Regions from separate parts of the Ruegeria sp. YKSD179 genome, predicted to be linked through region 3. Evidence: riboswitches for the same ligand, from Rfam matches in the RefSeq annotation. Region 3 holds a riboswitch; each other region holds the start of a gene.
What was found. A riboswitch is a leader RNA that binds a small molecule or an ion and turns the genes downstream of it on or off. The one in region 3 is predicted to bind thiamine pyrophosphate.

Region 1 (10,425 bases), on a different contig from region 3:
GGATGCTCGTGCCCCTGACGATGACGCTGTATTTTTCCTTCAAGAAATACCTGCCGCTGCGCGGCGGTGATTTAGGATGGGTCGGATTTGACAACTATATTCGTTTTGTCTCGTCCAGCGCATTCTGGCCTGCAGTACAAGCTACTTTGGTAATCGTCGGCGGTGTTCTTGTGATCACTGTCGTACTCGGCGTTTTGATGGCTATGCTGCTGGATCAACCGATGTGGGGGCAGGGTGTTGTTCGCATTCTGGTCATCGCCCCGTTCTTTGTAATGCCAACCGTGTCTGCGCTTGTTTGGAAGAACATGTTTATGGATCCGGTAAACGGCCTGCTTGCCCATCTATGGCGGTTCTTTGGAGCAGAGCCGATCTCTTGGCTGTCCGAAGCTTCGATGACTTCGATAGTCATGATCGTTTCTTGGCAATGGTTACCCTTTGCGACTCTGATCCTTCTAACCGCAATACAGTCTTTGGACAGCGAACAGCTTGAGGCTGCCGAGATGGACGGAGCCCCGCCGCTGAAGCGATTTTATCATATCATCTTGCCGCACCTGAGCCGCGCGATCACTATTGTGATCTTGATACAGACAATATTCCTGTTGTCGATATTTGCCGAGATTTTCGTAACCACAGGTGGTGCTTTCGGAACTCGGACGCTGACCTACCTGATTTTCCAACGTGTGCTGGAAAGTCAAAATGTGGGTCTCGGTTCAGCCGGCGGTGTTTACGCCATCATCCTTGCCAATATCGTAGCCATCTTCCTGATGCGCATCGTCGGCAAGAACCTGGACGCGTGAGGAGAGAAAATCATGGCCCGCGCAGTCACGACACGTCGCAAATCGTTTAACACCGCCCTAGCTTGGGCAGTTGGTCTGCTGATATTTTTCCCGATCCTTTGGACGATCCTGACCAGTTTCAAGACTGAGGCACAGGCAATCGCAAGCCCGCCACTGTTTCTTAACTTTAACTGGACCTTGGAAAACTATGCCATCGTGCAGGAGCGTTCAGATTACATGCGTTTCCTTTGGAACTCGGTAATAATTGCGGGTGGGTCGACCCTATTGGGTGTTATTGTCGCAGTGCCCGCCGCATGGGCAATGGCCTTTGTGCCATCCAAACGCACCAAAGACATTCTGCTGTGGATGCTTTCGACGAAAATGTTACCAGCGGTTGGCGTGCTTTACCCGATTTACCTTCTGTTTATTCGGTTGGGTCTTTTGGACACGCGCGGCGGTCTGGTTGTTGTGTTGATGCTGATTAACCTGCCTATCATCGTTTGGATGCTTTACACCTACTTCCGCGAAATCCCCGGAGAGATTCTGGAGGCCGCGCGGATGGATGGGGCGACACTGAAGGAAGAGATCCTTCACATACTGACACCTATGGCGGTACCTGGCATAGCATCAACTGTATTGCTGAACTTCATTCTGGCTTGGAACGAGGCGTTTTGGACCCTGAACCTTACCGCCGTGGACGCGGCCCCGTTGACCGCGTTCATCGCCAGCTATTCCAGCCCAGAAGGTCTGTTCTTTGCGAAACTTAGCGCGGCATCGACCATGGCGATTGCACCAATTCTAATCCTTGGCTGGTTCAGTCAGAAACAACTTGTCCGCGGCTTGACCTTCGGCGCTGTGAAATAAGGAACGAGACAAATGGGACGCATTCAACTCAAGTCCGTGACGAAAAGCTTCGGCGACGTCGAGGTCATTCCCCCTCTGGATCTGACAATCGAAGATGGCGAGTTCACAGTTTTTGTTGGCCCTTCGGGTTGCGGCAAGTCCACCTTGTTACGCTTGATCGCAGGGTTGGAAGACATCACCTCAGGCTCGATCGAGATTGATGGATCGGATGCAACGGACGTACCGCCCGCGAAACGAGGGTTGGCGATGGTGTTCCAGTCCTATGCGCTTTATCCGCATATGACCGTGCGCAAGAACATTGCGTTTCCGTTGCGTATGGCAAAGCTGGATCAGGCTGAGATCGACCGTCGCGTCGAAGGAGCTGCAAGTGTTCTGAACCTGACCGACTATCTGGATCGCCGACCCGGGCAATTGTCTGGCGGTCAGCGCCAGAGGGTTGCAATTGGCCGAGCAATTGTCCGGGAACCCGCAGCGTTCCTTTTTGATGAACCTTTGTCGAACCTCGACGCGGCTTTACGCGTTGGTATGAGGCTGGAAATCAGCGAGCTTCACGAACGTCTTGCGACGACCATGATATATGTCACCCACGACCAGGTCGAAGCAATGACCATGGCTGACAAGATTGTTGTGCTTCAGGCAGGTGTAATCGAACAAGTCGGCAGCCCTTTGGAACTTTACCGTACGCCGCGTAACCTTTTCGTAGCGGGTTTTATTGGCTCGCCCCGGATGAACTTCATCGAAGGCGAAGAGGCCGAAAAACATGGAGCGCACACCATCGGCGTACGACCTGAACACATCGCTGTTTCCGAAAATGAAGGAACTTGGAATGGCGTAGTAGGCGTTTCCGAACATCTTGGGTCAGATACTTTCTTTCATATTCACGAAACAGGCTTGGCGGAAACTATCACTGTGAGAGCTGATGGTGAGGTCGGTTTCCGACATGGTGACCGTATCCAGCTGACGCCGCGTGCGGATGTGATTCATCGTTTCGACGCGAAAGGCTTGCGAATCGAATGAAACGGTTGGCTGGCAAAACGGCACTCATAACAGGTGCTGCCCGCGGTATTGGACTAGCCTTCGCCGAGGCCTACGCCTCAGAAGGTGCGCGTGTAGCATTGGCAGATGTCGACGTCGCACGTGCGCAGGAATCTGCGTCAGAAATAGGGTCTTCAGCAATGGCTGTAGAAATGGACGTCCGCGAACAAAGCAGTATCGATAACGCAATTTCTGAGGTTTCTTCGCATTTTGGCCCAATTGAAATCTTAATTAACAATGCTGCGATTTTTTCAGCCGCTCCGATCACTGAAATCGAAAGACAGGATTACAATAGGGTATTTGAAATCAATGTCGCCGGAACTCTGTTCACGCTTCAGGCCGTTGCCCGGCACATGATCGAAAATGGAACCAAAGGCAGGATCATCAACATGGCTTCGCAAGCCGGACGTCGTGGTGAACCATTGGTGGCAGTGTATTGTGCCAGCAAAGCGGCTGTCATTTCGCTGACGCAGTCAGCGGGATTGAATCTAATACCGCATGGGATCAACGTGAACGCCATCGCGCCAGGGGTTGTCGACGGCGAACACTGGGATGGTGTCGATGCCTTTTTCGCAAAATATGAGGGTAAAGAACGCGGGCAAAAAAGGCGCGAAGTCGCGTCAGCGGTACCCTATGGCCGCATGGGGCGCGCTGAGGATCTGACGGGGATGGCCGTTTTCCTGGCATCTGATGAAGCTGAGTACATCGTGGCTCAAACCTACAATGTCGACGGTGGAAATTGGATGAGCTGATGAACCCAACAGCAAAGGCGAATGCACCGGTAAAATTGCGGTGCGACCGATTAAATGATTTGCCCGCGCACGTCAAAACACCGAAGTACCGGCGCGAGGATTTGAAGCCTGGCATCGTTCATATCGGCCTTGGGAATTTCCACCGTGCGCATCAGGCTTGGTATATCCACCAACTCATGCAGCAAGGCGTGGCAAAGGATTGGGCGATCATAGGGGCAGGGGTTCGAGCCTATGACGCAGCAATGCGTGAGAGGTTATTGGCGCAAGACTGTCTCACGACACTGATTGAATTGGACCCATCCGGAACATCTGCCGAAGTTATCGGCCCTATGATCGGCTATCTTCCAATCGAGTCTGACAATTCGTCGCTGATCCGGCAAATGGCCGAACCGGCCATCCGCATTGTGTCACTTACTGTGACCGAAGGCGGGTACTACCTCGACGCGAATTCTTCAGAATTCGATATTCATCACGAAGAAATACTCCGTGATGCTCAAAATCCCGACCATCCAGGCACGGCATTCGGCGCAATTGTGGCGGCACTTGCACGGCGCAGGTCGGCCGGGCTGAAACCCTTCACGGTTCTTAGTTGCGACAACCTGCAAAGCAATGGCGCGATCCTGCGAAACTGCGTTGTTGGGTTGGCAGGGCTATCTGACCCGGGATTGGCTGATTGGATTGATCGATACGGAGCTTTTCCAAATTCGATGGTGGATTGCATTGTGCCGGCCACAACGGATCAGGTGGTCGAACAAGCTATGGAACTAGGCATCAATGATCTCGCACCTGTAACGCATGAGAACTTTCGGCAATGGGTGATTGAAGACAATTTCTGTGGAGATCGACCCCCGTTTGAAAATGTTGGCGTAACAATAACGAAAAACGTTCACGCCTATGAGGTGATGAAACTGCGTATATTAAACGGCGGTCATCAGCTTCTTGCAAATGTGGGAGAGATCCTGAGTGCACCGACAATTTCATCCTGCATGCAGGATCCAGATATCTCGGAGTTCTTCCAGAAGGTTCAGGTTGAAGAAATTGTGCCTCTTGTTCAGGCTGTTCCAGGGGCTAGCCCAGTCGACTATCTTGCTTTGGTAAAGAGGCGGTTCTCCAATACTGCGATCCACGACACAACCCGCAGAGTAGCTTTTGACGGGTCTTCCCGGCATCCGGGGTTTTTGCTGCCGTCGCTGCGTGATGCTATAAACGCTGGGACGCCTATCTCTGGCTTGGCATTGTCACAAGCGCTTTGGTGCCGGATGTGCACTGGCCTTCGCGAAGATGGGACCGAGATTTCCCCGAACGATCCGATCTGGAACGAATTGAAAGGTGCCGCCCTCGCAGCGCATGAGGGAGCGCAGGCGTGGATTGGAAAAGCCAACCTTTACGGCGAAATTGGTCACGACGAGCGCTTTGCGGCTCAGTTCAAAGTTTGGTTAGACGAGATTGTTAAAAACGGTAGCCGTGCAGCGATACGTCGTTATTTGGCTTAACGGAACGGAGTGGTCCGAATTCTAACCAATTGGATGCTGGAAAATCGGCTTTGCAACGGCGATTGTATCGGTAATGATCATCTCAATCAGTAACCATCATTGTGTGTGGGCAAACGCAAAACACGACCTTTGGGGATCATCCCGAATGAAAACTGATTGACATGTCGCGGCCAACTTCACTATTTCCCGGCTTACTGTTGGGGTGCCAAATTTCGGCTGAGACGTTTACGCGAACCCATTGAACCTGAACCGGTTAGAACCGGCGTAGGAAACAGTTTCAAGGTGGACCCCACCGCTGGTTTCCCTCGCTCGTTCTGACATAAGTCGAAGAGATTCTGGGCGTGTCGTCCATAAGATTTGCTGCAAATGATAAATTTGAAAACACCGGCAATTCTAAGTCGTCTGGCCTGTGTTTTGTCAGGGTAAAGAACGTCGGCAGATCTCCGAAATGTCCTGATGAGCTACTTTGTTAGCTTTTGTGAACAAGGAAACCAATTGTGAAACATCTGATAATGTGCGCGGCCCTCGTCCTGCCGACACCTGTGTGGGCAACTGACAAGATGACCATTCTACTTGACTGGTTTGTAAACCCTGACCACGGACCCATCATTGTCGCTCAGGAACTTGGGTATTTTTCCAATGCAGGGTTGGATATTGAAATCATTCCTCCGGCAGATCCATCAGCGCCCGCCAAGTTGGTTGCTGCAGGGAAAGCAGATTTAGCGGTCAGTTATCAACCTAATCATCACCTGCAGGTGGCAGAAGGTTTGCCTCTGGTCCGAGTAGGTACTCTGATAGCCACTCCTCTAAACTGTCTACTGGTTCTGAAAGACGGATCAGTAAAGCAAGTTTCAGACCTAAAGGGCGGCAAAATAGGATTTTCGGTTTCTGGTTTCGAAGAAGCATTGTTGACAACCATATTGAAGCGAAATGGCGTCAGCCTGGATGAGATCGAACTTGTGAATGTAAATTTCTCGCTGGGGTCGTCGGTTATGTCCGGTCAGGTCGATGCCGTAATCGGAGCCTACCGGAACTTTGAACTAAATCAGATGAAAATAGAAGGCGTCGAAGGGAGGTGTTTTTACGTAGAGGAAGAGGGAGTGCCGACCTACGATGAATTGATTTATGTGGCGAACGCTGATCGAATGGATTCAGATTTGGTTCGTCGGTTTTTGGGTGCTACCCAATTGGCCACTCAGTTCATTGTCAACAACCCGATCGAAAGTTGGAGCGTCTTCAAAAACTACGCTGCGGAGTTGAATGACGATTTGAACGCAAAGGCTTGGATCGACACGTTGCCAAGGTTTGCTCTACGTCCTGAGGCCCTGGACGAAGGTCGCTATGAACGGTTCGAAGCGTTCCTCTCGGATATTGGGCTGGTTGAGGGTACTAGACCCGTCTCGAAATTGGCGGTTGATTTAGGAGAGCAATAATCAAGCGACCATTAAACATGGTAAAAACCCAGCCATCGAATTGCAATTCGATGGTTGCAGGTCACAAAGGTTGAGATTGAATTTGCTATGTGCTGACGAACGCTTTGACGTGTCATCGCGCATATTACCTTCTTCAATGTATGCCCTAGGAGATTGCGTTGAGTCAGTTGAGGATGGTTCGGGGTTCACAATTGTAGCAAATGTTATGCCGACTCGCTTTCGATGACCGCCATAACCGACGAATAAGTTGAAACGCAGTAGGGCACGCAGTAGCTGACCATTGCCTTTATTATTTCCGGACGCGTAATCGTGCCTGCGATCAATTTATCTGCATAGTTGATCAAGAAAAATACGCTGCCAATTATTAAGGCTATGCGACCTGCGCGTCGCATGACCGAAGGCTGGATTGCAAGATTCAGAAATTTGGCCATTTGTGATCTTCACCTTTGAAGCCTAAGGAAACTGCTGGCGTCTCGCTCAGTTATTGCCTTGAAAGACCACAAGCAAGGTTGAAGAAGCAACTCTAAATAACAGGGACCACCTCCGCGGGTCGTTCATCTCATCTTAAATGGATCGGGGATGGGTGCGTCAGAGGTATTTATCCAGACACTTTTAGCGCGTGTATAATCCAGAACGCTCTCCATTCCTCCCTCGCGACCCAGACCGCTTTCCCCGAACCCGCCGAAGGGTGCAATCGGCGAAACGACGCGGTAAGTGTTAACCCAAATAATGCCACTTCGTACTGCGCGGATCATGCGGTGAGCCCGGGATAGGTTGTTTGTAAAGACGCCTCCTGCCAATCCGAAATTGGTTGAATTGGCCATTGCGATGGCTTCATCTTCGGTATCGAAGGTAAGAACGCTAAGTACCGGACCAAACAATTCCTCGGTAACCGAGTCCGCATCCTTCACATTTGAACAGTCCAGTATAGTTGGCAGGTAGTATTGTTTTCCCTGATATCCTTCAGGGCGTGCTCCACCAGTTATCAGTATCGCGCCCGCAGCGATACTGCTCTCGACGACACGTTCAACTTTGTCGATTTGTGCCTTGGTCGCCAAAGGACCGTATTCCGTAGCCGGATCCGATGGGTCACCGATCAGGATATCCTCAGCCTTGGCTTTGAGTCGGCCAATTAATTCGTCCTTCACTCGACGCTGAACTAAAAGACGCGACCCGGCAACGCAGCTTTGCCCGGCGGCGCCAAAAATTCCTGCCACAACACCATTGATCATGGAATCCAAGTTTACATCGTCGAAAACTATGACAGGCGATTTCCCGCCAAGCTCTAGCGTGGTGTATGCAAGGTTTTCTGCCGAGTTTTGAACGATTTGCCTTGCGGTACCAGGGCCGCCTGTAAAAGCAATGCGTGCAACGTCAGGATGCGATGTCAGCACTTGTCCGCATTCTTCGCCAAAACCCGTTATCACGTTGAAAACTCCAGGTGGAAAACCCGCTTCGTCTACAAGTTCTGCAAATTTCAGCAGCGGCCCCGGTGCATCTTCAGACGCTTTCAGCACAATGGTGCATCCTGCCGCCAGTGCAGGGCCGAATTTGACGGCTGCCAAAAATAACTGTGAGTTCCACGGAACGACAGCTGCCACGACCCCGATTGGTTCGCGGCGTAAATAGACTTCAAGTTCTTCCTTGTCGATTGGTAAATGGCTGCCTTCGATCTTGTCCGCAAGGCCCGCAAAGTAACGCACATAGTCGGCGGTATAGCCGACCTGACCCTTCGTTTCCCGGATGATTTTACCCGTGTCGATGGTTTCAATCTCGGCTAAGTCCTGCGCATTTTCTGCCAATAAATCCGCTAGTCGGTACAGCAGCTTTCCTCGTGCAGTGGGTGTCAAGCCAGCCCATTCACGCGACAGAAAGGCGCGGTTAGCCGCCTCGACCGCGCGGGCTGTGTCTGCGGCACCAGCTGCAGGCATGATGGCCCATGTTTCACCTGTTGACGGGTTTATGCTTTCAAAAGTGGAACTACCTTCGACAAAAGAGCCGTCAATGTAGTTTCGAAAAACCGGAAAGTCTCCCATTCAGCTGGCCTTTCGAGCGGGGTCACCAGACATCACTGGAACGATGTGTTCGATAAACCTTATGAGAGATTTCTTTTTCTCTTCGTGCGGATAGCCATTGTCGATCCAATAACTGAACTGATCTACCCCCCAGGATTCGTAGAGTCTTAGTCTCGTAATTACTTCTTCGGGCGTGCCGATCAGCAAATCGCGGCGCATCACGTCTGGGGCGTACATTGGGTTGGCGGCCAGCTCTTCCTCGCTAAGTGGTTCGATGAACCCGTCTTGAATAGGTCGCTTATTCATGAACCAAGCGCCAAAGTAGTTGAAATACTTGTTAAATTGTTTTGCTGCGTCCTGCGCCTCTCGCTCATTTTCGACCATGTGGGTGTGTTTGCACAACATTACTTCGCGCCGGAGTTTTCCCGGATTCTTCGCCAAAGCTTCGTTGTACTTTCGCATCAAGTCATCGACTTCTTCGTCGCCTTTCCAAAGCGGCGTGATCATTACATTGCAGTCGTTTTCCACGGCAAATTCGTGGCTGGATATATCCCGAGCGGCAACCCAAATAGGTGGGTGCGGTTGTTGCAATGGCAGAGGGCTAGGTGTGGTTTCGGGGAAGTTCCATATTTCACCTTTGTGGGTATAATTTTTTGACCAAAGGCCTTTGATTGCCGGGATAATCTCACGAAGATGAGCGCCGCCTTCGGGACCTGGCATTCCATCACATAAGCGGTCAAACTCAAACTGGTAAGCCCCGCGCGCGATACCTAGTTCCAGCCGCCCATCGGTGATAATATCGGTCAACCCAGCCTCACCTGCGAGTTTAAGAGGATGCCAAAATGGCGCGACGACAGTGCCGGTGCCAAGACGAATGGTTGTTGTTTTTTGCGCCAAATGAGTGATGTAGATAAATGGGTTGGGTGCGATGGTGAATTCCATGCCGTGATGCTCACCAACCCAAGCGATTTCAAACCCACCGGCTTCTGCAATTTCTACCAGTTCGACTAGTTCGTCCAGCAGCTCTGAGTGCGGCTTGGCTGGATCATTGCGCTCCATGTGCACGAACAGCGAAAACTTCATATGCTTATCCCCCGCTTTGCATCGATCGTTGAAGCGCGCCTACTCTGCCCACGTCAGAGTCGCCAAAATATACGCCGAACGCGTCCTGTCGGTGTTCCGCGATAAAGCGTTTCACCATACTGCGTACAGCCATGTCACTTATCTTGCCTTGATCTATGGAATCGATTGGAATCCATCTGCCGTTGCCGTCAGTTAGTTTTCCAGCGGCAGAACCGCGGTAGTAGATTGCCGTTTGATCGGTTGTGTTGTCCTCGAAAACGGCAAAAACAAAACCTACTAATACTTCAAGGCCGCGCATTTTGAGCTTGGCTTGCAACCCGCTGGAACCACCAAGACGAGGCGCCGTCGGCAACATAAGACCGCCATCGGCACTCATCTCAAAGTAAAGATGCTCATTTTGCTCAAGCAGGATGCCAACAGTGTTTGCATGTTGGGTGTTTTCGGATGCCGTGATTGCCTCTTGTGCCAAGCCAAAGGTGATATAGCCGCCTTTATGGTAAACCAGCGGATTTCCTTGATTGCCTCCAAACGCCTGTACTTTACCGATCAGGACAATGTGGTCGCCTGCGTCCACCACGTTGTGTGGTACACAATCGAACCACGCAGCTGTATCCGCGATCACTGGACTGGCGGTTGTTTCCCGGCGGGTTTCGATTCCTGAAAACTTGTCCGGCACTTTAGAAGCAAACTGGTTTGAGATGTGCTTCTGATCCTCAGTCAAAACGTTGATAACATAGGATGTCGCCTGTTCGAATATTTCGAGGCTAGAAGAAGTTTTGCTGAGGCAGACTAATACCAAGGGCGGATCAAGAGAGACCGAGGTAAAGCTGTTGGCTGTGAAACCGCGTTTCTCTCCGGTTTCAGATTCCGTTGTGACGACCGTGACCCCAGTTACGAATGTGCCAAGGGCTCGACGAAACTCGCGTGGATCGAACTGAGGCATCTGTTGATCCTTCCAAAATTCTCGAAGCACG
Region 2 (10,873 bases), on a different contig from region 3:
GATTTGACTTTTACCTCAAAGTCATCGGCTTCGTAGATCTGCATGATCCTGTCGCCAGCCTCTAAGGCAAGTCGCCTTATGACGGGAATGAGGGAATTATAATTCACAAAAAAACTCCGTTCCTGTGGTTTGTTGATCCGAAATTATGTCGGCCTTATGCTGCGATGAATACGGAACGGCAAGAATTTCGTGCCAAATTGATGGCGAAGTAGCAGGGAAGAGTATTCGCGTGTTTCAGTACAGTAGAAATCAGACTTTGGTGGGCGGAGCATTCACGACTGCCGAATTGGTCTTTCACGCCGTCGTTCGTAACATTCGATCTCAGCACTCAAACGCGGTTGTCGCGATTATTGTTAATATTATTCAAGTCCTTCTCATTGTTACGGCGTTCTATTTTCTTTTGTCATTATTAGGAACACGAGTGGCCAAGATACGCGGGGAATTCATACTTTTCCTTCTTTCTGGCGTCTTCGTCTTTCTGACGCATATTAAATCCGTTGGAGCGATTGCCAGCGCTGGTTCCGGCAACAGTCCGATGATGCTGCATTCCCCGATGAACCGGATTGTTATGCTGATGGCGTCGGCCTTTGGGATTTTTTACACCCAGCTCGTTTCGATCCTTGTGATCTTGTTTGGATACAGCGTTGCCGTCGCCCCGCTGGAGGTTCAAGACCCTGGCGGAGCGTTTGCCATGCTGGTTTTGTCGTGGTTTACGGGTTGTGCGGTGGGCTTGGTTTTTCTAGCTATACAGCCCTGGTTTCCGCGTCTGGCCGCAATATTGAGTTTGGCTTATCGGCGCTTGAACATGATTTTTTCAGGCAAAATGTTCATTGCCAATGCGCTGGGCGGTTTCATGTTGACCATGTTTGCCTGGAACCCCTTGTTCCACATAATTGATCAGTGCCGCGGCTTCATTTTTCGAAATTACTTTCCGCGTAACACCAGTTGGGAATATGCGCTTTGGGTCGGGATTGTTCTGACCATGATCGGTTTAATGGCTGAATTTTACACGCGAAAGCATGTGTCGAAAAGCTGGAGCGCGCGGCGTTAGGTCGCCACACGCAACGTTAGGTTTATGCGCCCACCTTTCGGCAGCAATCGAGACGAACCAAACCGGATGCGGTCAACTCCGTGATAGGCAAGCCGAGCGGGGCCTCCCATAATGACCACATCACCTGAACCCAACCAGATCGACTCGGTTTTGCCTCCCCTGGTGGTATTGCCAATGCGGAACAATGCATCATCGCCCAAGGAAATTGAGACAACGGGCCATGAAAAATCCGCCTCATCTTTGTCTTGATGCATGCCCATGCGTGTACCGTCGCCATAATAGTTGATCAGGCAGCATTCGGGCAAACGGGCCACGCCTGTTACATCATGCCAGATAGAGGCGATTTGGTTTGGAATCGCGGGCCAAACCACGCCATTGGGGTGGGTATCCTGGTACCTATAGCCGCGTTTGTCCGAGACCCACCCCAGATTCCCCGCCGACGTCATGCGCACCGACATTTTCTTGCCAGAAGGAGTTGTCGGATGAAATAAAGGTGCGGATTTCAGAACCGGGCGCAGAACCTGAACCAATTCAGTTTGAGCGGAGGCACCCAAATAGTTCTTTCGAATGTCGAAACCACGCAAAAGCAGCCTTGTCATCGCGGAATCCTCATTCCTTAACAATTCCTTTTCCCAAAAGGCACCAGAATCCGTGATTCCCACGTTTCTGAACGCTTGCAGGCCTCTGGTCACGCCCTTATATACGCCGGGACGCGCTAAGGTGTAGTGCCGTAGCGCAAATCAGATCGGGGCAGGGATGCCATAACGGGTCCCGGCCTCGGGACATCGCCTTGAAGAGAAAGGGATTGCAAAAATGGGAAAAGTAATCGGGATCGACCTCGGAACCACGAACTCGTGTGTTGCCATCATGGACGGCTCGCAGCCGAAGGTCATCGAAAATGCCGAAGGGGCGCGGACCACGCCCTCGATCGTCGCGTTTACCGAAGATGAGCGACTGGTCGGTCAGCCTGCAAAGCGACAGGCGGTCACCAACCCCGACAATACGATCTTTGGCGTAAAGCGCCTGATCGGACGTCGTGTGGATGATGCAGAAGTAGAAAAAGATAAGAAGATGGTCCCGTATGCCATCGTCGATGGTGGCAACGGCGACGCGTGGGTCGAAGCCCGCGGCGAAAAATACTCCCCAAGCCAGATTTCGGCCTTCACTCTGGGTAAAATGAAGGAAACCGCCGAAAGCTATTTGGGTGAGGAGGTCACACAAGCCGTAATCACCGTTCCGGCATACTTCAACGATGCTCAACGTCAGGCTACAAAAGATGCTGGTAAAATTGCCGGTCTTGAAGTTCTGCGGATCATCAACGAACCGACAGCGGCTGCACTTGCCTATGGTCTGGACAAAGAAGAAACTCAAACCATTGCGGTTTACGACCTTGGCGGTGGTACTTTTGACGTGACCATTCTGGAAATCGACGACGGCCTGTTCGAGGTCAAATCGACCAATGGTGACACCTTCCTGGGTGGCGAAGACTTTGACATGCGCATCGTCAACTACCTGGCGGATGAGTTCAAAAAGGAACACGGTGTCGATCTGTCCGCCGACAAGATGGCACTGCAGCGTCTGAAAGAGGCTGCTGAAAAAGCCAAAATCGAACTTTCGTCAACCTCGCAGACCGAAATCAACCAGCCATTTATTTCGATGGGTTCGAACGGTCAGCCGCTGCACATGGTTATGAAGTTGACCCGTGCAAAGCTGGAATCCTTGGTTTCTGACCTGATCAAAAAGTCGATGAAACCCTGTCAGGCCGCTCTGAAAGACGCTGGTCTGTCTGCAGGCGATGTGGACGAAGTTGTTCTTGTCGGCGGCATGACCCGTATGCCGAAAGTGATTGAAGAGGTTACCAAATTCTTCGGTAAAGAACCCCACAAAGGCGTGAATCCGGACGAAGTGGTTGCCATGGGCGCCGCAATTCAGGCCGGTGTTCTGCAGGGCGATGTCAAAGACGTGGTTCTGCTGGACGTTACTCCGCTGTCGCTGGGCATCGAAACGCTTGGTGGTGTGTTCACCCGGCTCATTGACCGTAACACGACGATCCCAACGAAAAAGTCCCAGGTCTTTTCTACGGCCGAAGACAACCAAAACGCTGTAACGATCCGAGTGTTCCAAGGTGAACGTGAAATGGCGACTGACAACAAAATATTGGGTCAGTTCAACCTGGAAGACATCCCGCCCGCACCGCGAGGCATGCCTCAGATCGAAGTTACCTTTGACATCGACGCCAACGGTATTGTTTCGGTTTCAGCCAAGGACAAAGGTACCGGCAAGGAACAAAAGATCACCATCCAGGCCTCTGGCGGATTGTCCGATGAAGATATCGAAAAGATGGTCAAGGACGCCGAAGAGAATGCCGAAGCTGACAAGGAACGCCGTGAACTGGTAGACGCCAAAAACCAGGCGGAAAGCCTCATCCACTCGACTGAGAAGTCAATGGAAGAGCATTCCGACAAAGTCGACCCGACCACGATCGAAGCCATTGAACTGGCAATCGCTGCACTGAAGGATGAGTTGGAAACCGAAAATGCCGACAAGATCAAGTCGGGCATCCAAAACGTCACCGAAGCTGCTATGAAGCTCGGCGAAGCTATCTATAAGGCTCAGTCCGAAGAGGCTGATGATGAACCGGCGGCTGCGGACGCTGCTCCGGGCGAAGATGACATCGTCGATGCCGAGTTCGAAGATCTGGACGACGACAAGCGTAACTAACGGAAAGCCGGGCCAATTCGGGCCGGTCCGGTTGCCGGGCCGGCCCGATTACGTTGAGGCAGAAGGACATGCTGATGTCAAAACGCGACTATTACGAAGTGCTCGGTGTGTCCAAGGGCGCTTCGGCGGATGAGATCAAAAAGGGCTTTCGTAGAAAAGCCAAGGAACTTCACCCGGACCGCAACAAGGACAACCCCGACGCAGAAGCGCAGTTTAAAGAGGCTAACGAGGCCTATGATATTCTGCGCGATGCCGACAAAAAGGCAGCCTACGACCGTTTCGGTCATGCCGCGTTTGAAAACGGTATGGGAGGCGGAGGCCGCCCCGGCGGTGGGTTCGGCGGTCAGGGAGATTTTTCAAGCGCGTTTTCGGACGTGTTTGATGATCTGTTCGGCGACTTCATGGGCGGTCAAAGGGGCGGCGGCGGTCGTCGTGCCGCGCGGGGTTCGGACCTACGGTATAACCTTCGGGTAACCCTTGAGGAAGCCTTTGGCGGTTTGCAGAAGACCATAAACGTGCCGACGGCAGTTGCCTGTTCGTCTTGTGAAGGTACCGGCGCGGAGGGTGGCGTTGAGCCCACGACCTGCCCGACGTGCTCTGGCATGGGAAAAGTCCGGGCGCAACAGGGTTTCTTTACGGTGGAGCGTACGTGTCCAACCTGTTCGGGGCTGGGCCAGATCATTAAGAACCCGTGTAAGTCGTGCCAAGGTGCTGGTCGCGTCGAAAAAGAACGCGCGTTGTCGGTCAACATTCCCGCAGGTGTTGAAACAGGTACACGCATTCGTCTTGCAGGCGAGGGCGAGGCTGGAATGCGCGGCGGACCTCCGGGTGACTTGTATATATTTGTCGAGGTCTCTGATCATAAACTTTTCGAACGCGACAGCGTGAATCTCTATTGCCGTGTTCCGGTCAGCATGGCTAAGGCGGCGCTGGGCGGCTCGATCGAAGTTCCGACCATCGACGGTGGGCGTGGGCGCGTTCAGATACCAGCAGGCAGCCAATCTGGTCGCCAGATGCGCCTGCGCGGAAAGGGCATGCCGGCCCTGCGCGGCGGCGGCGTTGGCGATATGTTCATCGAGTTAGCGGTGGAAACTCCGGTCAACCTGACAAGCCGCCAAAAGGAAATTCTGAAAGAGTTTGAAGATTTGGGCGAAGACAATCACCCGGAATCTAAAAACTTCTTTTCGTCTGTAAAGTCATTCTGGGACGGAATGAAAGGCTGAGTCCAACTTGACTCGGCTTTGCCGACACTTCTCATATTTTTGGACCAGATCAATGGGGACAACTAGTTTTGATCTGGTCTCACTGTCTCTGTGGTGGTTGGCGCTATCTGTGAATTGAATCAAGTTCATTTACTCTATTTTTTCCAAATTTGACGATAGAATTTCGTATTTGCGCTTGAACTCAGACTCACCACCTGAGAATGTCCCTCCAACCGTTGGGGTGCCCTGATTGGAGGGCTGAGAGGCGTTGCTGCGTCAACCCATCGAACCTGATCCGGGCAATACCGGCGTAGGGAACGGTCTATTATGCACAGACGTTTTCTATGTTCGCTTTGCCTTTTATTGGAGCAAAGGCATGGCGTACGTAGCTTTGGCAATAGCTGGATCCGACAGCGGCGGGGGCGCGGGCATTCAGGCGGACCTAAAAGCCATGTCCGCGCTTGGCGTTTTTGGCGCCAGCGTAATCACTGCGGTAACCGCTCAAAACACACAGACCGTCAAGGCTGTTCACGGTATCCCGCAGGACGTAATTGCAGCACAAATCGAAGCAGTTCTGTCCGATCTTGATGTCGGCGCGATCAAGGTGGGAATGCTTGCAACGCGCGAGATAATCCAGACCGTGGCGATTGGCCTTCAGGGTTACGAAGGTCCACTGGTACTTGATCCAGTCATGATAGCAAAGTCCGGAGATGTTCTGTTGCGGCAAGATGCAGTTCGGACGCTACGCGAAACACTGTTGCCGCGCGCAACGGTTTTGACACCCAACTTGCCCGAGGCCGCCCTATTGCTCGATGCCCCTTTGGCGGAATCACCGAAGGAAATGGCAGAACAGGGGTTGGCTTTGTGCGAGTTCGGCGCGGGTGCAGTCCTGATGAAGGGCGGCCACGCAATCGGGGAAACTTGCCACGATCTATTGATTGACTGCAAAGGTATAGTTGGTGAATTCAAGGCCCGACGAAGGAAGACGAAGAATACTCATGGTACGGGATGTACCCTGTCATCTTCCGTTGCTGCAGGGTTGGCAAGTGGGCTTGATTTGAAGCTGGCCACCGCAACTGCACATGCCTACTTGCAGGGCGCGATCGCGCATGCGGACGATTTGAAAATCGGTTCTGGCCACGGTCCAGTTCATCACTTCCATAAGGTTTGGGCGACGTGAGCAAGTGGTCGGTAATTGGTGCCGGAGTGGCGGGCTTGACTGTGGCGAGCGAGCTGTCTGCCAGGGGTGAGTCGGTGACCGTCTATGACACCAAAGGATTGCCCGGAAAGCAAAGTTGTTCGTGGTGGGCAGGTGGCATGTTGGCACCTTGGTGCGAATCCGAAAAGGCGGAAGAACCGGTTCTGAGGCTGGGCCGAAAAGCGATCGCTTGGTGGGCAAACAGAACCGAAATTACAGAAAACGGAACTTTAGTCGTTGCGAACAAGCGCGACGCTCCGGACCTAAAGAGGTTCGGGCGGCGAACCGGGGGTTTCTGCAAGATAAAGGATGTCCAATTGCTAAAGTTAGAGCCTGACCTGACTGGTTTTGACGATGGACTGTTTTTTGCAGAAGAAGCCCATTTGGATCCCAGAAGGGCCCTGCGTGATCTGCATAACTACTTAATCAACCAAGGCGTGAAAATCAGTCGTCAAACTGCACCAAGCAACCTTGGAAACACGATTGACTGCCGGGGGTTGAGTGCTCGGGACGTTCTTAAAGATTTGCGGGGGGTCAAGGGTGAAATGCTTATCATCCGTTGTCCCGACGTACGATTGTCTCGACCTGTGCGACTGTTGCATCCGCGAATACCTCTTTATGTCGTGCCGCGTGGCGACGGCGTCTACATGCTGGGTGCGACCATGATTGAGGCTGAGGATCGTGGTCGCATTACCGCCCGGTCAATGCTGGAATTGCTGAGCGCTGCTTATTCCCTGAACCCCGCCTTTGGTGAGGCAGAAGTTCTGGAAGTTGGTGTCGACTTACGCCCTGCGTTTCCGGACAACCTGCCGCGTATCAGGCGTCGAGGACGCACAATTTACGCCAACGGCCTCTATCGTCACGGGTACTTACTTGCCCCTGCTTTGGCGCAAGGCGTGGCCGACTTGGCGTTGGAAGATAAACACTCGGAGATGGTCGATGAAGATAGTTCTTAATGGTGAGCTTTGTGAAGTTCAGGCAATGAATCTCGCGGAAGTTCTGGTGGAGCGCGGGCTAAACAGTCGCGTCGCCACCGCGGTAAACGAAGAATTTGTGTCATCAGTCATGCGCGCGGGTCATCAGCTAAGGGACGGGGATCGCGTCGAAGTTCTTTCGCCGATGCAGGGAGGCTAATTGTGAAACCTTTTTACGGGACGCAGTTGCCCAGCCGAATGATGCTGGGTACGGCTCAATACCCAAGCCCGGCAGTCCTTGCGCAGGCGTTTCGTGCCAGCAAGGCGAGTGTTGCGACGGTGTCTCTGCGTCGTGAGTCAGGTGCCGGGGAAACTTTCTGGCGGATGATCCAGGACCTGGGCGTGCTGATCCTGCCCAATACAGCTGGATGTCACACGGTTAAAGAGGCCGTGACTACAGCACACATGGCGCGAGAAGTTTTTGATACCAACTGGATCAAGCTGGAAGTCATTGGTCATGCAGATAGTCTGCAGCCAGATGTTTTTCAGCTGGTCGAAGCCGCACGCATATTGGCCGCCGATGGGTTTCAAGTCTTTCCCTACACAACGGAGGATCTGATTGTTGGCGAAAAGCTTTTGGATGCAGGCTGCGAAATATTGATGCCCTGGGGCGCGCCAATTGGATCAGGCCTTGGGCTGAACAATGAATATGCTTTACGGGCCATGCGTGCAGAATTTCCGGATGTCCCAATGGTGATAGACGCGGGGATAGGCTTGCCTAGCCATGCGGCTCATGCGATGGAACTGGGCTTTGATGCTGTGCTGATGAACACCGCAGTAGCCCATGCGGGTGATCCAGTGGAAATGGCACGAGCTATGGCGCAGGCAATTGAGGCGGGGACGAAAGCCCATCGGGCTGATCCCATTGAAGCTAGCGACATGGCAGAACCGTCCACGCCGGTTATCGGGAAGGCCTTTTTAACATGAATTTGGCTCGGTTTTACCCGATATTCGATAACTCGGATTGGTTGCGTAGAATGCTGCCTTTCGGGGTAAAGCTTGTTCAGCTTCGCATCAAGAACCAGCCAAAAAGCAAGGTCCGCGAAGAAATCGCGATTTTACGCGAACTTTGCCAGAGCCAAGGCGCTGTTCTGGTGATTAACGACTACTGGCAAGAAGCGATCGATGCGGGGTGCGATTGGATTCATCTTGGACAGCAGGATTTGGACGGGGCCGATCTTGCGGCGATCAAGAAGGCCGGCTTAAAACTCGGCCTATCGACCCATGACGACCTAGAGCTTGAAAGAGCTTTGGCAATAAACCCCGACTATGTGGCATTTGGTCCGATTTATCCGACGGTTCTCAAGAAGATGAAGTGGCGCCAACAAGGTCTGCAGCGTGTAACAGAATGGAAGTTACGAGTTGGCAGTATCCCATTGGTTGGGATAGGCGGCATGAGCGTCGAACGCGCGCCAGGGGTCTTGGCCGCCGGTGCGGATGTTGTTTCGGCGGTGACAGACATAACGCTGAACTCGAATCCTGAGTCACGTTTAATCCAATGGATTGAGGCGACTAGGTGAACCGGTACCAGCGTCAAACAATACTGCCGGAAGTGGGCGCGCATGGACAAAAATGTTTGTCCGAAGCCCGTGTTTTGATTGTGGGTGCTGGCGGGTTGGCCGCGCCAGTCTTGCAACTGCTCGCAGGGGCCGGATTAGGACATCTGACAATCGTTGATGGCGATGTTGTGGCACTATCGAACTTGCATCGCCAAACGTTGTTCAGCGAAACCGATTGCGGGCGACCCAAGGCACAAGTCGCGGCAGAACGATGCCGTGCGATAAACAGCGAAATCACAACCAACGTTCTGGAACAGGCTCTAACACCGTACATTGCGCCAGAATTGGTTGCTGACTCCGATGTTGTTTTGGATTGTGCGGACAGCTACGCTGCCAGTTACACGCTGTCTGATGTGTGTTTTACGCTAAAAAAGCCGCTTATCAGTGCCTCGGCCCTTGGTCTGTCCGGTTACGTTGGCGGGTTTTGTGGTGGCTCTCCGTCTCTGCGAGCGCTTTTCCCAGATGCTCCTGATACCTCGGCGAGCTGCGCGACAGTGGGTGTGTTGGGTCAGGTCGTAAGCATGATTGGGGCCATGCAGGCGCAAATGGCTCTGAATAAACTTCTTAGTTTTGACCCTTCGCCGTTGGGACAGTTAGTACAGTTTGATGCCCGGACCGGCCGCAGCACAGTATTTCGTTTTGACGATGCGCCTGAACCTGAGCGGTATTTCTCATTTGTCTCAGCCAATCAAATGTCCGAGCGCGATCAAATTATCGAATTGCGCGACACACTTGAGGCACCAGTGCCGATTCATCCGTCCGCAGCACGAATCACTGTCGGTGAGCTTCAGAAATTAGCCCCTAAACAAGGCCGAAGACTGGTTTTGTGCTGCGCGACGGGTCTGCGTGCTTGGCGTGCTGCAGAGTCGGTTCAATCAATTTGGTCAGCTGAGATCGTTCTGGCCGCAGCTTCGGCTTTGTGAGCAAAGGGCAATACTGGAAATGACAACCAAAATCACAAATGACCGAACACGAGCAATTAAATGAGCAAGCAAAATCGTCGCCGTGTATCGTTTTCGAAATTTTTCGCGACGGTTTTGCGTTCCATAGGTGTGTTTTTCAGAGTTTGGCCCATTCCAACGCCCAATTTAACAACGTGTGTGGGGTTGTTGGTTATTCCGATATCGGCAAACTTGCCAACAGGAAATGCATTGAAGCCGCGCACACGCAAATACCATTTGGACGCAAAGCTGTGACGAAGGCGCCTTCTCTGACAATCAGTGGTGCGGCGAAAATCCGTGGTGCTCCTTTGTTCGGTACCTTGAATCTGACTCTGGCTGCCGGGCAATGGAATTGCCTTCTGGGAGCGTCAGGAGTGGGCAAGACCACCGTTCTGCGTCTGATCGCTGGACTTGCAACCAAAGCGAAATTTTCCGGACAAATCACAGCAGGCGATGAGCAGCCAATTTCTGGTCGAGTCGCCTACATGGCCCAGAATGACCTGCTGCTACCTTGGGCGACTGTGACTCAAAACGTGTCCATAGGCGCTCGCTTGCGGGGTGAAAAACCAGATTCTGACCGTCAGGATCACCTGATCAAGCGGATGGGTCTACAAGACCACCGGAACAAAAAACCCGGTGCTTTGTCTGGTGGTCAACGTCAACGTGTTGCCCTAGCCCGCACTTTGATGGAGGACTGCCCCTTCGTTTTATTGGACGAACCATTTTCAGCACTTGATGCACGCACCCGCGCAGATATGCAGGACTTGGCGAGCGAGGCCCTGCAGGGCCGCACAGTGTTGCTTGTAACTCATGACCCTGGCGAGGCTTCCCGGCTTGGACAGTCGATCACGGTCATGACGGAACAACGTCTTATACGGTTTCAGCCACCGAACACATTGCCGCCGCGCAACGTTGATGATCTTTCAACGCTGGAAGTTCAAGGAGCATTGCTGCGCCCGCTACGGAAGGATGCGGCTTGAAATATCTTTCCGGGTTTTTCGCCGTTCTATTCGGGCTTGCGGTTTGGCAGGCCCTTGTAGAACTGACTGGGCTGCCCAATTTTATCTTGCCGGGTCCGGTACGGGTCGCCGATACTTGGTGGCAGAACCGCTGGCTGATCGCCGAGCACGCATGGGTAACAGCGGTCGAGGTTGTTGTCGCTCTGTTCTGCGGTACCGCCCTTGGCGTCGCCACCGCGCTTCAACTTGCCAGTTCGCGTATTGCCCG
Region 3 (10,873 bases):
AGCCGGATCGTAAAAAATATCCCGGCGCCCAACAGCCCGTAGATAAGGACATAATTCCAAAGTATTCCGTTTAATCCGTCGACAATAAATTCCATTCCGGGCTCTCAAAAACAAACTGACATTTTTGATTCAGGTTATTCGCAATTCACGAATATTCAAAATCAGCCTTCGAAATGTCCCGGCTCTCTCGGCTTCTGGCAAAAGTCGTCTTTGGACAGGTCAGGCCGCTCCAATGATTTTGAAATCAGGTCGATAGAGGAAGGAACTCTTCTGATTGTGTGAAATTTTTTAGTAGCTGGCTACACAGTACCTGACTTCACCCAAGATAATCGCGTAAGCTCGGCGGTGGATTATTCAGCAAATGTTCCGTCGGTTCTGGCGGATGGGCTATTCCGTCCGCGACCAAGATAGACTTGTTCGTGATGCGCCGCGCATCCTGCGGGTCGTGGCTAATCATCAACAATGTTTTGTTGGTTCCCGAAATAAGTTGAGCCACAAGATCCAGCATTTCGGCCTTCAACGCAGGACCCAATGCGGCGAAAGGCTCATCTAGCAACAACAGGTCTCGTTGCTGAACCAACACTCGCGCCAAGGCCACACGGCTTTGTTGTCCCCCTGATAACTCAAATGGTATGCGAGTGCCCATCCCCAATAAGCCGACGCGACCAAGCGCGGAGGCGACCAAAGCGCGTTCATCTTTAGAAACACGCCCGTTCGGACGAATACCCAACGACACATTCTGCTCAGCGCTTAAATGCGGAAAAAGATTGTTGTCTTGAAACAACGAGGCCGCCGGACGTTTCCCCGGAGGCCGTTTTGTCAGGTCCTCTCCATCCCAGAATATTCTGCCACCCTTCACATCACGAAACCCGGCGATAGCTTCAAGTAAGGTGGATTTGCCCGCTCCGGAAGGACCGATAATCGCTACGCACGAGGCATCTGCGACTTCAAGGTTTGCCCTTAGAACGAAATCACCGTTTGCGATGACGCATTCATCAAGTCTCAACATGCCATCGACCTCCGCGATCTAGAATCCAAAACGATCCCATGGACAGCATCAGCAATAATAGCGCACCACCGGCCGCGGCCTGCATCTGATAGGCACCCATCAGACGATAGATTTGCAAAGGCAGAGTTGCCACCTGTGCATCTGCGAACAAAGCGATGACACCCAAATCTCCCATTGAAAGTGCCATTGCCAAACCAGCCGCAAATCCGATCTGTGCCCGCATGCGAGGCAGCAAGACACTCGCAAAAAAAACATGGCCTTTCATGTCGAGCGAGAGAGCGAGCCGACTGTACCGAGTAACAGTTTCCTGCGCTGCCGGAACAAGAATTCGCAACGCGAAAGGCAAGGCCATAACTGCGTTAACCAACGCGGTGACCGGTAACGCCACCGCAGTTGGATTCACAAAAGGTCTGATCAGAATAAACAAACCCGTGCCGATTACCAATGGCGACGCCGCCAAACCGAGAATCCCGATCAGCTCAACAAAGCTGTGCCGCCTGACTGCCACAGCTGCGGCCATTGGCAATGCCAGGAACAAAAGGATGGAAGTACTGGCAACAGCCACTGCAACCGAAATAACTGCCGCCTTGAAGACCTGAGTAGGCAATTCTAATAACCCCACAACGCCGGAAATCACCACTGACGACAGGGGCAACAGCAGAAAAGCCGCAGTGGCGGAGATCCAAAACGTATCGATTGCTGGGGAGCCCCCATCCCATCGACGAATTGCCCTGTCAAGCCCTGTTCGAAATCCTTCTTTCCGCGTAAATCGCAACGCGACCAATGCCGCGGCAGCCGTCAATGCCAATTGGACAGTGGACAAAAGCGCAGCGCGACCCAAATTAAAATCGTAAGTAAACGCCTGATAGATTGCGAGTTCAATCGTTGTTGCGCGCGGTCCACCGCCTAACGTCAACGCGACAGCGAAGCTGGTCAAGCAGATCGCGAAAACTACTGCCAGAACGCTGGGTAGAACGCGCTTCAGCATCGGCCACTCAAGCAATCGAAACATTGCCATACCCTTGCAGTTCAGCTGCGCAGCTAGCCGAAACTGTTCAGCCGGAATTTCCTGCCATCCCTGAAGAAGAAGACGAGTCGCCAAGGGCAAGTTGAAGAATACGTGTGCCAACACCACACCGTGTAATCCGTATACACGGATGGCCGGAAGACCAAAGAAGCCCAAAGCCTCAGAAATCCAACCTGCCCTTCCAAATACTTGTAGAATGCCAAGTATTGCAACAATCACCGGCAAAATAAACGGAGCCCCTAACAAGGCTATCAATACCTGCCTGCCAAAAAACCTCCTGCGCGCCAGCGCACGTGCAGTCGGGATGGCAAGGCCAGCGCTGATCACCGAAGACAAAACTGCCTGTGTCAGCGTAAAACGCAAGGCAGCCCAGTCGGAAAACGCAAACATCCCACCAGAGTCAGCACGCAGGGCAACTGCTGCCAAAGTACCCAGTATCAGTGCAGCAACAAGCGTGGCTGCACCGACACCGGGTAGAGGGCTTATTGGCTGAGCGCGCTCAGCCATTCCGAAATTGCCTGTTCACGTTCGGTTGCGGCCTGATCCGGCTCAAACAAAAGCGCCTTTTGGGGGACAATCAAAGTCTCGAATCCCTTAGGCAGCCCATTGGCCGGAGTTACCGCCGGATACATCCAGTTGGTCGTAGGAATAATCTGTTGGAATTTGTCTGACACCATAAACTGCAAAAATTGATCAGCAAGTTCGGACTGATCGGTATTCGCCAGTTTTGCGGCAACTTCGACCTGCATGTAGTGACCTTCGTCAAAGGACGCGGCCGCCTTACTGTCGTCTTCTTCAGCGATCAAATGATAAGCGGGAGATGTGGTGTAGCTGAGGACCATGTCAGCTTCACCTTCAAGGAAAAGTCCATAAGCTTCTGACCACCCCTTGGTAACCGTCACGATATTGTCGGCCAAGCCCGCCCAAATTTCCGATGCCTCCTCGCCATATGCTGCCTTGACCCACAAGAGCAGGCCCAGACCCGGCGTCGAAGAGCGAGGATCTTGGATGATGATCTTAGTATCACTATCTGCCAATTCACGGAAGTTAGCAGGGGCTACCGCATCGGCATTAAGAACAAACGCGAAATAACCCCAGTCGAATGGCACAAATACTTCGTCCGACCACTCGATCGGGAGGTTGTACTCTGCAATCACCGAATGAGGGGCAAAAAGACCGGTTTCCTTTGCAGATGTGATCAGGTTGTTATCAAGCCCAAGCACGACATCGGCGTCTGTGTTTTCGCCCTCAAGACGAATGCGAGACAAAAGCGCCGCACCGTCTTCGATGCCAACAAGGTTCAACTTGCAGTCGCAAACCTCTTCAAACGCAGCTTCCACTTGCGGACCTGGTCCCCAATCGGAAACAAAACTGTCATACGTGTAAACGGTCAGCTGAGGTTTGTCGGCGGCAAAAGCCGCTGTTGCACTCAGAAGTCCCGCAGCAATTAGCAGATGCTTCATGTCATCCTCCATTGCGGCGAGAGGGCAAGGATGGATGAAACCGTCACCTTTCCCTCCGCCGGTTCTAGCCGGTTCAGGTTCAACGGGTTCGTCAAACGACGTCTCAGCGCGGCTTACCGCGCACCCCGAGGTAAAACTGTGATTAGGAGGAACTGGAAGAAAATACAACCAAAACCAACTTCATCTAATCCTATCTGACAAAACCTACTGACGAGTCCCCGCATATCTTGACCGAGGAATGTTGTTGAAAATGCGACCTTGTATTTTCCGAAGTCAGTTTGGGTAAAACAGGGGCTTGAATTTACTACATTACATACGAATCCGAATACGTAGGAGCGGAAGAACCTGCCACGTTTTTGAAGTCAGGGATAGGTATGGTAAAGGTTCCAAACTCGTGAAACTTTTGTTGACAAGACGTCTTTACGTAATAATTTTACCCACTGAAATAATAATCGAAAGAGGGGCGCAAAGTGTATCTTGGGTTGGACTTGGGAACGTCGGGGCTCAGGGGAATTCTTATGGACGAAGCGGGTGTCGTAATTAGCGAAGCCGAAGCTGCCATTACAACTTCGAACCCCAAACCCGGCTGGTCCGAACAATCTCCGCTGGACTGGGTGGCCGCTTGCGAGAAAGTAATCGGAAATCTTCGCTCGTCCAATAACAAGGAATTTTGCGCGCTAAAAGGAATAGGCCTTAGCGGACATATGCACGGGGCGACATTGCTTGATGGTGAAGGCAATGCCTTGCGACCCTGCATCCTTTGGAATGACACTAGGTCTGCAGACGAGGCGAAGAAGCTCGACCAATATCCGGAAATGCGAAAGATTTCAGGAAATATCGTCTTTCCTGGCTTCACCGCTCCAAAACTGGAATGGGTTAGGTCACACGAGCCTGATATCTTTTCCAAAACCGCCAAAGTTCTATTACCGAAAGATTACTTAAGACTTTGGCTAACCGGGGAATATGTCAGTGAAATGTCCGATAGCGCGGGAACATCGTGGCTGGATGTTAACGCGCGGACTTGGTCGAATACAGCACTCGAACTAAGCAATATGCGTCTCGATCAAATGCCTCGCTTACTTGAAGGGAGCGAGTCTTCTGGCGAGCTTCGGCCCGAACTGCGACAAGAATGGGGTTTGTCCGAACCTGTCATTGTTGCTGGTGGCGCGGGCGACAATGCTGCTGCGGCGTGCGGGATCGGATGCATAAACGAAGGCGATGGATTTTTGTCCTTGGGTACGTCAGGTGTTTTGCTTGTAGCCCGGGAATCCTGCAGCCCTGCACCAGAGACCGCAGTTCACAGTTTTTGCCATGCAGTGCCTAACCGCTGGATCCAGATGGGAGTTATCCTTTCTGCCACTAACAGCTTGAACTGGCTTTCACGCAATGTGGGCCAACCAGTTCGCACGCTGGCTTCCGATTTGCCCCAAAACATAACTGGCCCGTCTTCGATAACATTTCTGCCGTATTTGTCAGGCGAACGGACTCCTCATAACGACAGCGCAATTCGTGGCGCGTTTTTGGGAATAGATGTTGCTACCGAGCAGGCAGACCTCACCCAGTCCGTGATGGAAGGTGTTGCTTATGCAATGAGGGACTGCCTTGAGGCTTTAAAGAACACTGGCACACAGCCGTCCAACTTACTCGCTGTCGGCGGAGGGGCCCGGTCCCGGTATTGGCTGGAAACCCTTGCCACGGTGCTGAACACACCGTTGACATTGCCTAAAGGAAGCGAAATCGGGGCAGCAAAAGGCGCGGCACGATTAGCTGTTTGTGCCGCTAACCGCTCCTCTGCTGCGGACGTCATGACACCTCCGGAACAACAGGAAACCATCGAACCAATACGCGGCTTAGCCGATGCTTATGAGACCGAGTACCATCGCTACACTCAGTATTATTCAGCGCTTTCACCGTTGGCCGCTCGATGAGACTGCAAAGCGAAGATCGCGACCCCGATGAATGTACTCTGCTAACTGACGGTCCGATGACCGTTTCCTTGTTAAGCTATGGCGCAATTACGCAAGGTTGGTGGTACGACGAAATTCCTTTGATCCTTGGATACGATGATCCAAAGGCGTATTTGACCGACAAGAATTACATGGGCGCAATTGTTGGACGCGTCGCCAACCGGATCGGAGGAGCCAAGTTTTCTTTGGGGACATCCCATTTTGAACTAAACGCAAACGAGGGCCGAAATACCCTGCACGGTGGGCCGGCTGGTTTATCGCATCGGCATTGGGACATCTCTCGAATTTCGCCGTCCGAAGCTCGGCTTCGTTTGACCTCACCGGATGGGGACAACGGTTTTCCTGGCAAAGTAAAATTTGAGGTTCAGGTAACTCTTGAGTTTCCAAAACTAGTGTACTCGTTTCACGCGCAACCTGATCGTCCAACACCTATTAGCATTACTCAACACAACTACTACTCTTTAGGCAGTACAACGGGAATTTCCGAACATAAACTTATGCTCGACTCAAATCAGTTGCTTGAATTCGACGAGGAAGGCGTCCCGTCTGGTAAAATCTGGAATGCGGCAGGCACGGGTTTGGATTTTTCATCACCAACGGTAATTGGAACGTCCTCACCTGACTTAGACCATTACTACCTGTTTGATACCAAAGGAAAACCGGATAACTTGGTTGCAGAATTGGCCGCCCCTTCAGGAGTGACCTTAAGTGTTTTTTCAGATCAACCCGGAGCCCAAGTCTATTCTGGAGCCAAGCTGAAAACTCCGTTTTATCCAAGAGATGGGCTGTGCATTGAACCGTCGGGTTATCCCAATGCAATTAATATCCCATCTTTTCCCTCTGTAATATCTACACCAGAAAATCCTTACCGTCAGACACTTACGCTGGAAATTTCCGGGTGCCAGACATGATCTACAAATTGCTTATTTCGATTTTAGGTGTTTTGCTGGTGATGTCATCTGGCGCTCGGGCGCAGTCGTTAGGACCGACCCCGGAATTCGTCACTCCGGACCTATCAAGTGTTAAGCTGGGGCAACTACTCTTTTTCGACCCTATACTTTCAGGCAACAAAAATATTAGCTGCGCAACCTGTCATCACCCAAAACTAGGTACATCAGACGGCTTATCCCTTGGCATCGGAGAGGGTGGTATTGGTTTGGGAACCGAGCGACTGATCGACCTAACGAATATTCCAGAACAGCGAATTCCTCGCAATTCGCCTGGTCTTTGGAATCTGGGCGCAACGGAATTTACGACATTCTTTCATGACGGACGACTTGAGACAGATCCAGCGCAGCCGAATGGTATAAGAACGCCTTTGGGCATGCACATGAGACCGGGTTTTAAATCTGCTTTGGCGGCACAAGCCATGTTCCCTGTATTGTCGCAAGATGAAATGGCAGGGCATTATTCGGAAAATGACGTTAGCAAAGCTGTCCGAATGGGGTTCCTAACACAAGTAGGCGGTGCATGGGATCTGATCGCAGCACGTGTTGATGCAATACCGGAATACGAGCGTCGGTTTGAAGAAATTTCGCCGGGTGAAGACATCACCTTCACCGCGATAGCGAATGCGATCGCTGATTTTATCGTCTTTGAATGGCGCGCTGACAACAGCGCCTTCGACAGATCAATGCGAGGTGAGGAAGCATTGTCCGAGGAAGCGAGCCTTGGCTTAAAGCTGTTCTACGGAAAGGCAGGGTGCAGCGAATGCCACTCTGGGTGGTTCCAGACAGATCACAAATTTCATTCTATAGCGATGCCGCAGATTGGGCCGGGAAAAGCGGCGCGATTTGAGAACCATGCCAGAGATGATGGGCGACTGCGTGTAACCGGCAATCCGGAAGATGCATTTGCGTTTCGCACACCGTCTTTGCGGAATGTCACGTTAACGGCGCCGTACGGGCATAATGGTGCTTTTTCACAACTCGAAGACATCATACGTCATCATCTGGACCCTTCTACATCCTTACGCACGTACTCCGTCGAATTGGCTCTGTTACCTGAGATCCCGAAATCTGACGACACGCGGTCGCTATTGGACTCGGCTCATCTAAATGCGATCTTGGACAGCAATGACCTGCCGGAGATTAGCCTGACAAATAAAGAAATCAGCGCGATCTTGGCCTTTCTCGGCGCTCTGGAAGACCCCGCAAAACGGTTGGGTGTTCCGAAAGAGGTTCCAAGCGGTCTGCCAGTTGAAAATTAGTTACCTAGTTACTCTGACTATCTGGTTTGGGGTATAGGCCTGCCAGTCACCTTCGACGCCATCGGGCCAAATGACCCTAACTGTAACAAGCTCGTCATAACCAAGCCCAAAATGATGAAGACCTGCAATCCCGCTTGCGTGGCCTCCTCCAATAGTTATTTCTCTGACTTGCTGTCCAATCGAAGTTTCGATCTCGATAAATCCACCCACCGCCATTCGATTGGGTCGCTTCTGCACGACATCCAACATCAACCAGTTCCCAGTTTGGAGCTGGTTTTGATAGACTTCGAGTTCACTTCCCCGATTGACTACCACCAAGTCCAGTTTGCCGTCGTTGTTCAAATCCACGATTGCCGCGCCACGGGACTTGGACATGGATGCGATGCCCGCTTCAACCGAAGCTTCAAAGAATTGACCGTCCCCTTGTTGCAATAGCATGTTGTTAGGATCGTAAAGGGCAGCATCGGGCATCTGCTCGACATTTCCTTTGGCTACGAAAATATCGTCTAAACCATCATTGTTAAAATCGCCGAACTGGGCGTGCCATCCAGTCGAAGGGCGACCGTCGCCCCCTAAGTGTGGCCTGTGAGCCGTTGTACCTTTTTCATAAGTTGCGTCGCGCCATGTTGGCCCATCGACATCGGAGTCGAAAACCTGAAGTTTCTGATCGCCCATTGATGTAAGGTAAACTTCGGGAAACCCATCGCCGTTTAGATCACGTGACGCGATACCCATCCCCCAGATTGAGTATGGCATCCATCCCTCTTCAAGCGAATAAAGCCGTGGCGCAGGTTCCATGGCCCATAACTGTTCTTGCCCATCGTTGACATAATAATGTCGGTCATTACTGACCCGAAGGTCTGCACGGCCGTTTCGTGCCCAGTCTGAAAAAAGGATGGACAGTGAGCAGTGACCTGGCTCCAAATGTTCCGGCTTGCGGTATTTCCCTTCCTCTGGGCGATAAAGAACAGTTGGTCCGCAGGTTCCGAAAGGACCATTTGGATCGAACCGATCAACATAGGTTCCAAACGCCAAAGTAGGCAGTGTTTGTCTGCCTTCCCATGTCGCCGAGAAACCTGTTGTCCAATGATCCTCGGCCTGAAAATCAAATTCACTGAATGGGCTAAATTCACAATCAGGATTGCCTTTAAACAAAAGGTCATCGCCCACGCGCAAGACAACAAGATCAAGGATGCCATCGCTATCGACATCAATCGGATAACCCCCGGTCACCCCAGTCAGTGACAATTCATCAGGTGTATCGATTGTAAACGAAATTTTGTCAGAGGATGTGTTTTTGAAAAGTTGAGATCGATTGGAACCGCCCGCCACAAATAGCTCGGGCAATTCGTCACCATTGCAATCGAAAACGGCTACACCTCCACCGACGAAATGTTCCCAACCACCGTCGTATACATGTGCAGGAATTTCTACTGTCGCAAAACTTGGGATTTTTGTCTCGGCATCGGCAGCCGTCGCGACCACGATCGAAACGATAAGCTCAGGCCGCATTCGTCGGCAACTCTTTGACTTTAAGAATCGACACCTGTTCGATGCCGTATGCAGCCGCGCCCTTGGCCCACATCAGATCACCCCAGTGATGTACTTTTATGTCGGGCAAAGGAGCATCTACGTTGGCTACTCCGCTCTGAATCCGATCCATGACTTCGTCCGAACACAAATGTTCAAAACTCATCTGGGCGCCAGACAAAATGATGCACTCTGGGTCAAACAAGTTGATCAAATTGGAGATCCCAAGACCAAACATCTGACCGGCTCGATTCAGTACTGATATCGCCATTTGCTCACCCGAGTTGGCCCGTTCGTGTATATCGGATACCGTTTCTGGCTTTCTATCTTGCGTCGCAACGGTCATCTCTCTGATCAGAGCATAATCACCGACGTAAGCTTCAAGGCACCCTCGCTGACCGCATTGGCACAAAGCACCATCCAGTTGAACTTTTGCGTGGCCAAATTCAGCTCCACACCCGCGCTCTCCTCGGTATAGTTTTCCATCCAGCACAATTCCAAGGCCGACACCGTGTTCGATTGTAACGACAAGAAAGTTCCTGAGCCCGATTCCCAATCCAAAAAGCTGTTCCGCCTTTGCAACCAGATTTGCATCATTTTCGATAAACGCAGGGCAGGGAATATATTCCTTGAACAATCGACTAAAATCCACGTTTCGCTCGGTCAAGGATGACGACCAATGAACAAAATTCCTCTTTGCATCCACCAGTCCCGCTATCCCAATTGATACACCAGACAAGTCACCAATCGTTATTTCTGTCCGTGAACAAGCCTGTTCCAGTGCAGTGTATATTGTTTTCACCAAATCGCGTGGCGACATACTGGTTTTGTTCAAGGAATGCGTGTGCAAGGAGACTTCTTTGCCTTCAAAGTCGACCAACAAAACTGAAATTACTTGTCGTGCGATTTTCAAACCTGCAACGAAATAAGAGCTTCCGTCCAGTTGCAGTAAAACTCTTGGCCTGCCTCGTTTTGCAGATTTCGACTTTGATTCCCCTACAACCTCTTTGATCAACCCGGCTGAAATAAGATCGGCGGTAGCAGCGGTAACCGTTGCAGGGCTGGTATTCAAAGCAGTGGCAATATCAATACGCGATGTCGCCCCTCTTGTTCTAATGTGTTCGAGAACCCGCAAGCGGGTGGCATTCCTTTGGTCCAAGGAAACCGGCGAGTCCTTGTTGCTTAGCATTCTTTCCTCGCGAATCTCGTCATTTGGTCAATCTATTAGGAAATTCACGCGCCCGATAGGTTAAATATTTTACCCGCTGAAATAAATATGGTACTCAAAATTCGAGAGTCACGAATCACGACAGGATGACTCGGCCTTTGGGAGGAAATCATGAAAAGAATTCTCAGCTTTTCGGCTGCGGTTGCATTGATGGGCTCGGCTGTTTTTGCAGACCCCGTTGTTGGCGTAAGCTGGTCAAACTTTCAGGAAGAACGCTGGAAGACAGACGAAGCGGCGATCAAATCAGCATTAGAAGCAGGCGGCGCTGAATACATCTCAGCGGATGCTCAATCGTCTTCTGCAAAACAGCTGTCGGACATTGAAAGCCTTATCGCTCAGGGTGTGGACGCACTGATCATTCTTGCACAAGACGCACAAGCAATCGGCCCGGCAGTACAGGCCGCTGCTGATGAGGGTATTCCTGTCATAGCGTATGATCG

Region 1: it holds a riboswitch for thiamine pyrophosphate, as region 3 does, so the genes downstream of both, AC2FNE_RS23080 (ABC transporter substrate-binding protein) here and thiB (thiamine ABC transporter substrate binding subunit) in region 3, are expected to answer to the same signal.
Region 2: it holds a riboswitch for thiamine pyrophosphate, as region 3 does, so the genes downstream of both, thiD (bifunctional hydroxymethylpyrimidine kinase/phosphomethylpyrimidine kinase) here and thiB (thiamine ABC transporter substrate binding subunit) in region 3, are expected to answer to the same signal.

What each region holds. Positions count from the first base shown of each region.
Region 1 is NZ_JBXWRL010000079.1:174-10,598, reverse strand. It holds gene AC2FNE_RS23105 (carbohydrate ABC transporter permease) at 1-797, shown strand, start outside; gene AC2FNE_RS23100 (carbohydrate ABC transporter permease) at 810-1,640, shown strand; gene AC2FNE_RS23095 (ABC transporter ATP-binding protein) at 1,653-2,657, shown strand; gene AC2FNE_RS23090 (L-iditol 2-dehydrogenase) at 2,654-3,427, shown strand; gene AC2FNE_RS23085 (mannitol dehydrogenase family protein) at 3,427-4,920, shown strand; TPP riboswitch at 5,109-5,208, shown strand; gene AC2FNE_RS23080 (ABC transporter substrate-binding protein) at 5,418-6,353, shown strand; gene nrtS (nitrate/nitrite transporter NrtS) at 6,557-6,784, opposite strand; gene AC2FNE_RS23070 (aldehyde dehydrogenase) at 6,908-8,389, opposite strand; gene AC2FNE_RS23065 (LLM class flavin-dependent oxidoreductase) at 8,390-9,451, opposite strand; partial or broken gene AC2FNE_RS23060 (flavin reductase) at 9,456-10,425, opposite strand, start outside.
Region 2 is NZ_JBXWRL010000018.1:48,151-59,023, reverse strand. It holds gene cysQ (3'(2'),5'-bisphosphate nucleotidase CysQ) at 1-107, opposite strand, end outside; gene AC2FNE_RS11530 (ABC transporter permease) at 422-1,051, shown strand; gene AC2FNE_RS11525 (alpha-ketoglutarate-dependent dioxygenase AlkB family protein) at 1,048-1,650, opposite strand; gene dnaK (molecular chaperone DnaK) at 1,865-3,772, shown strand; gene dnaJ (molecular chaperone DnaJ) at 3,847-4,995, shown strand; TPP riboswitch at 5,202-5,308, shown strand; gene thiD (bifunctional hydroxymethylpyrimidine kinase/phosphomethylpyrimidine kinase) at 5,351-6,154, shown strand; gene AC2FNE_RS11505 (FAD-dependent oxidoreductase) at 6,151-7,128, shown strand; gene thiS (sulfur carrier protein ThiS) at 7,112-7,306, shown strand; gene AC2FNE_RS11495 (thiazole synthase) at 7,309-8,073, shown strand; gene AC2FNE_RS11490 (thiamine phosphate synthase) at 8,070-8,666, shown strand; gene AC2FNE_RS11485 (HesA/MoeB/ThiF family protein) at 8,663-9,628, shown strand; gene AC2FNE_RS11480 (ABC transporter ATP-binding protein) at 9,898-10,626, shown strand; gene AC2FNE_RS11475 (ABC transporter permease) at 10,623-10,873, shown strand, end outside.
Region 3 is NZ_JBXWRL010000054.1:6,517-17,389, reverse strand. It holds partial or broken gene AC2FNE_RS20375 (alanine/glycine:cation symporter family protein) at 1-95, opposite strand, end outside; gene AC2FNE_RS20370 (thiamine ABC transporter ATP-binding protein) at 317-1,009, opposite strand; gene AC2FNE_RS20365 (thiamine/thiamine pyrophosphate ABC transporter permease ThiP) at 996-2,543, opposite strand; gene thiB (thiamine ABC transporter substrate binding subunit) at 2,519-3,499, opposite strand; TPP riboswitch at 3,532-3,637, opposite strand; gene xylB (xylulokinase) at 3,970-5,427, shown strand; gene AC2FNE_RS20350 (aldose epimerase family protein) at 5,424-6,377, shown strand; gene AC2FNE_RS20345 (cytochrome-c peroxidase) at 6,374-7,675, shown strand; gene AC2FNE_RS20340 (CRTAC1 family protein) at 7,676-9,187, opposite strand; gene AC2FNE_RS20335 (ROK family transcriptional regulator) at 9,177-10,394, opposite strand; gene xylF (D-xylose ABC transporter substrate-binding protein) at 10,545-10,873, shown strand, end outside.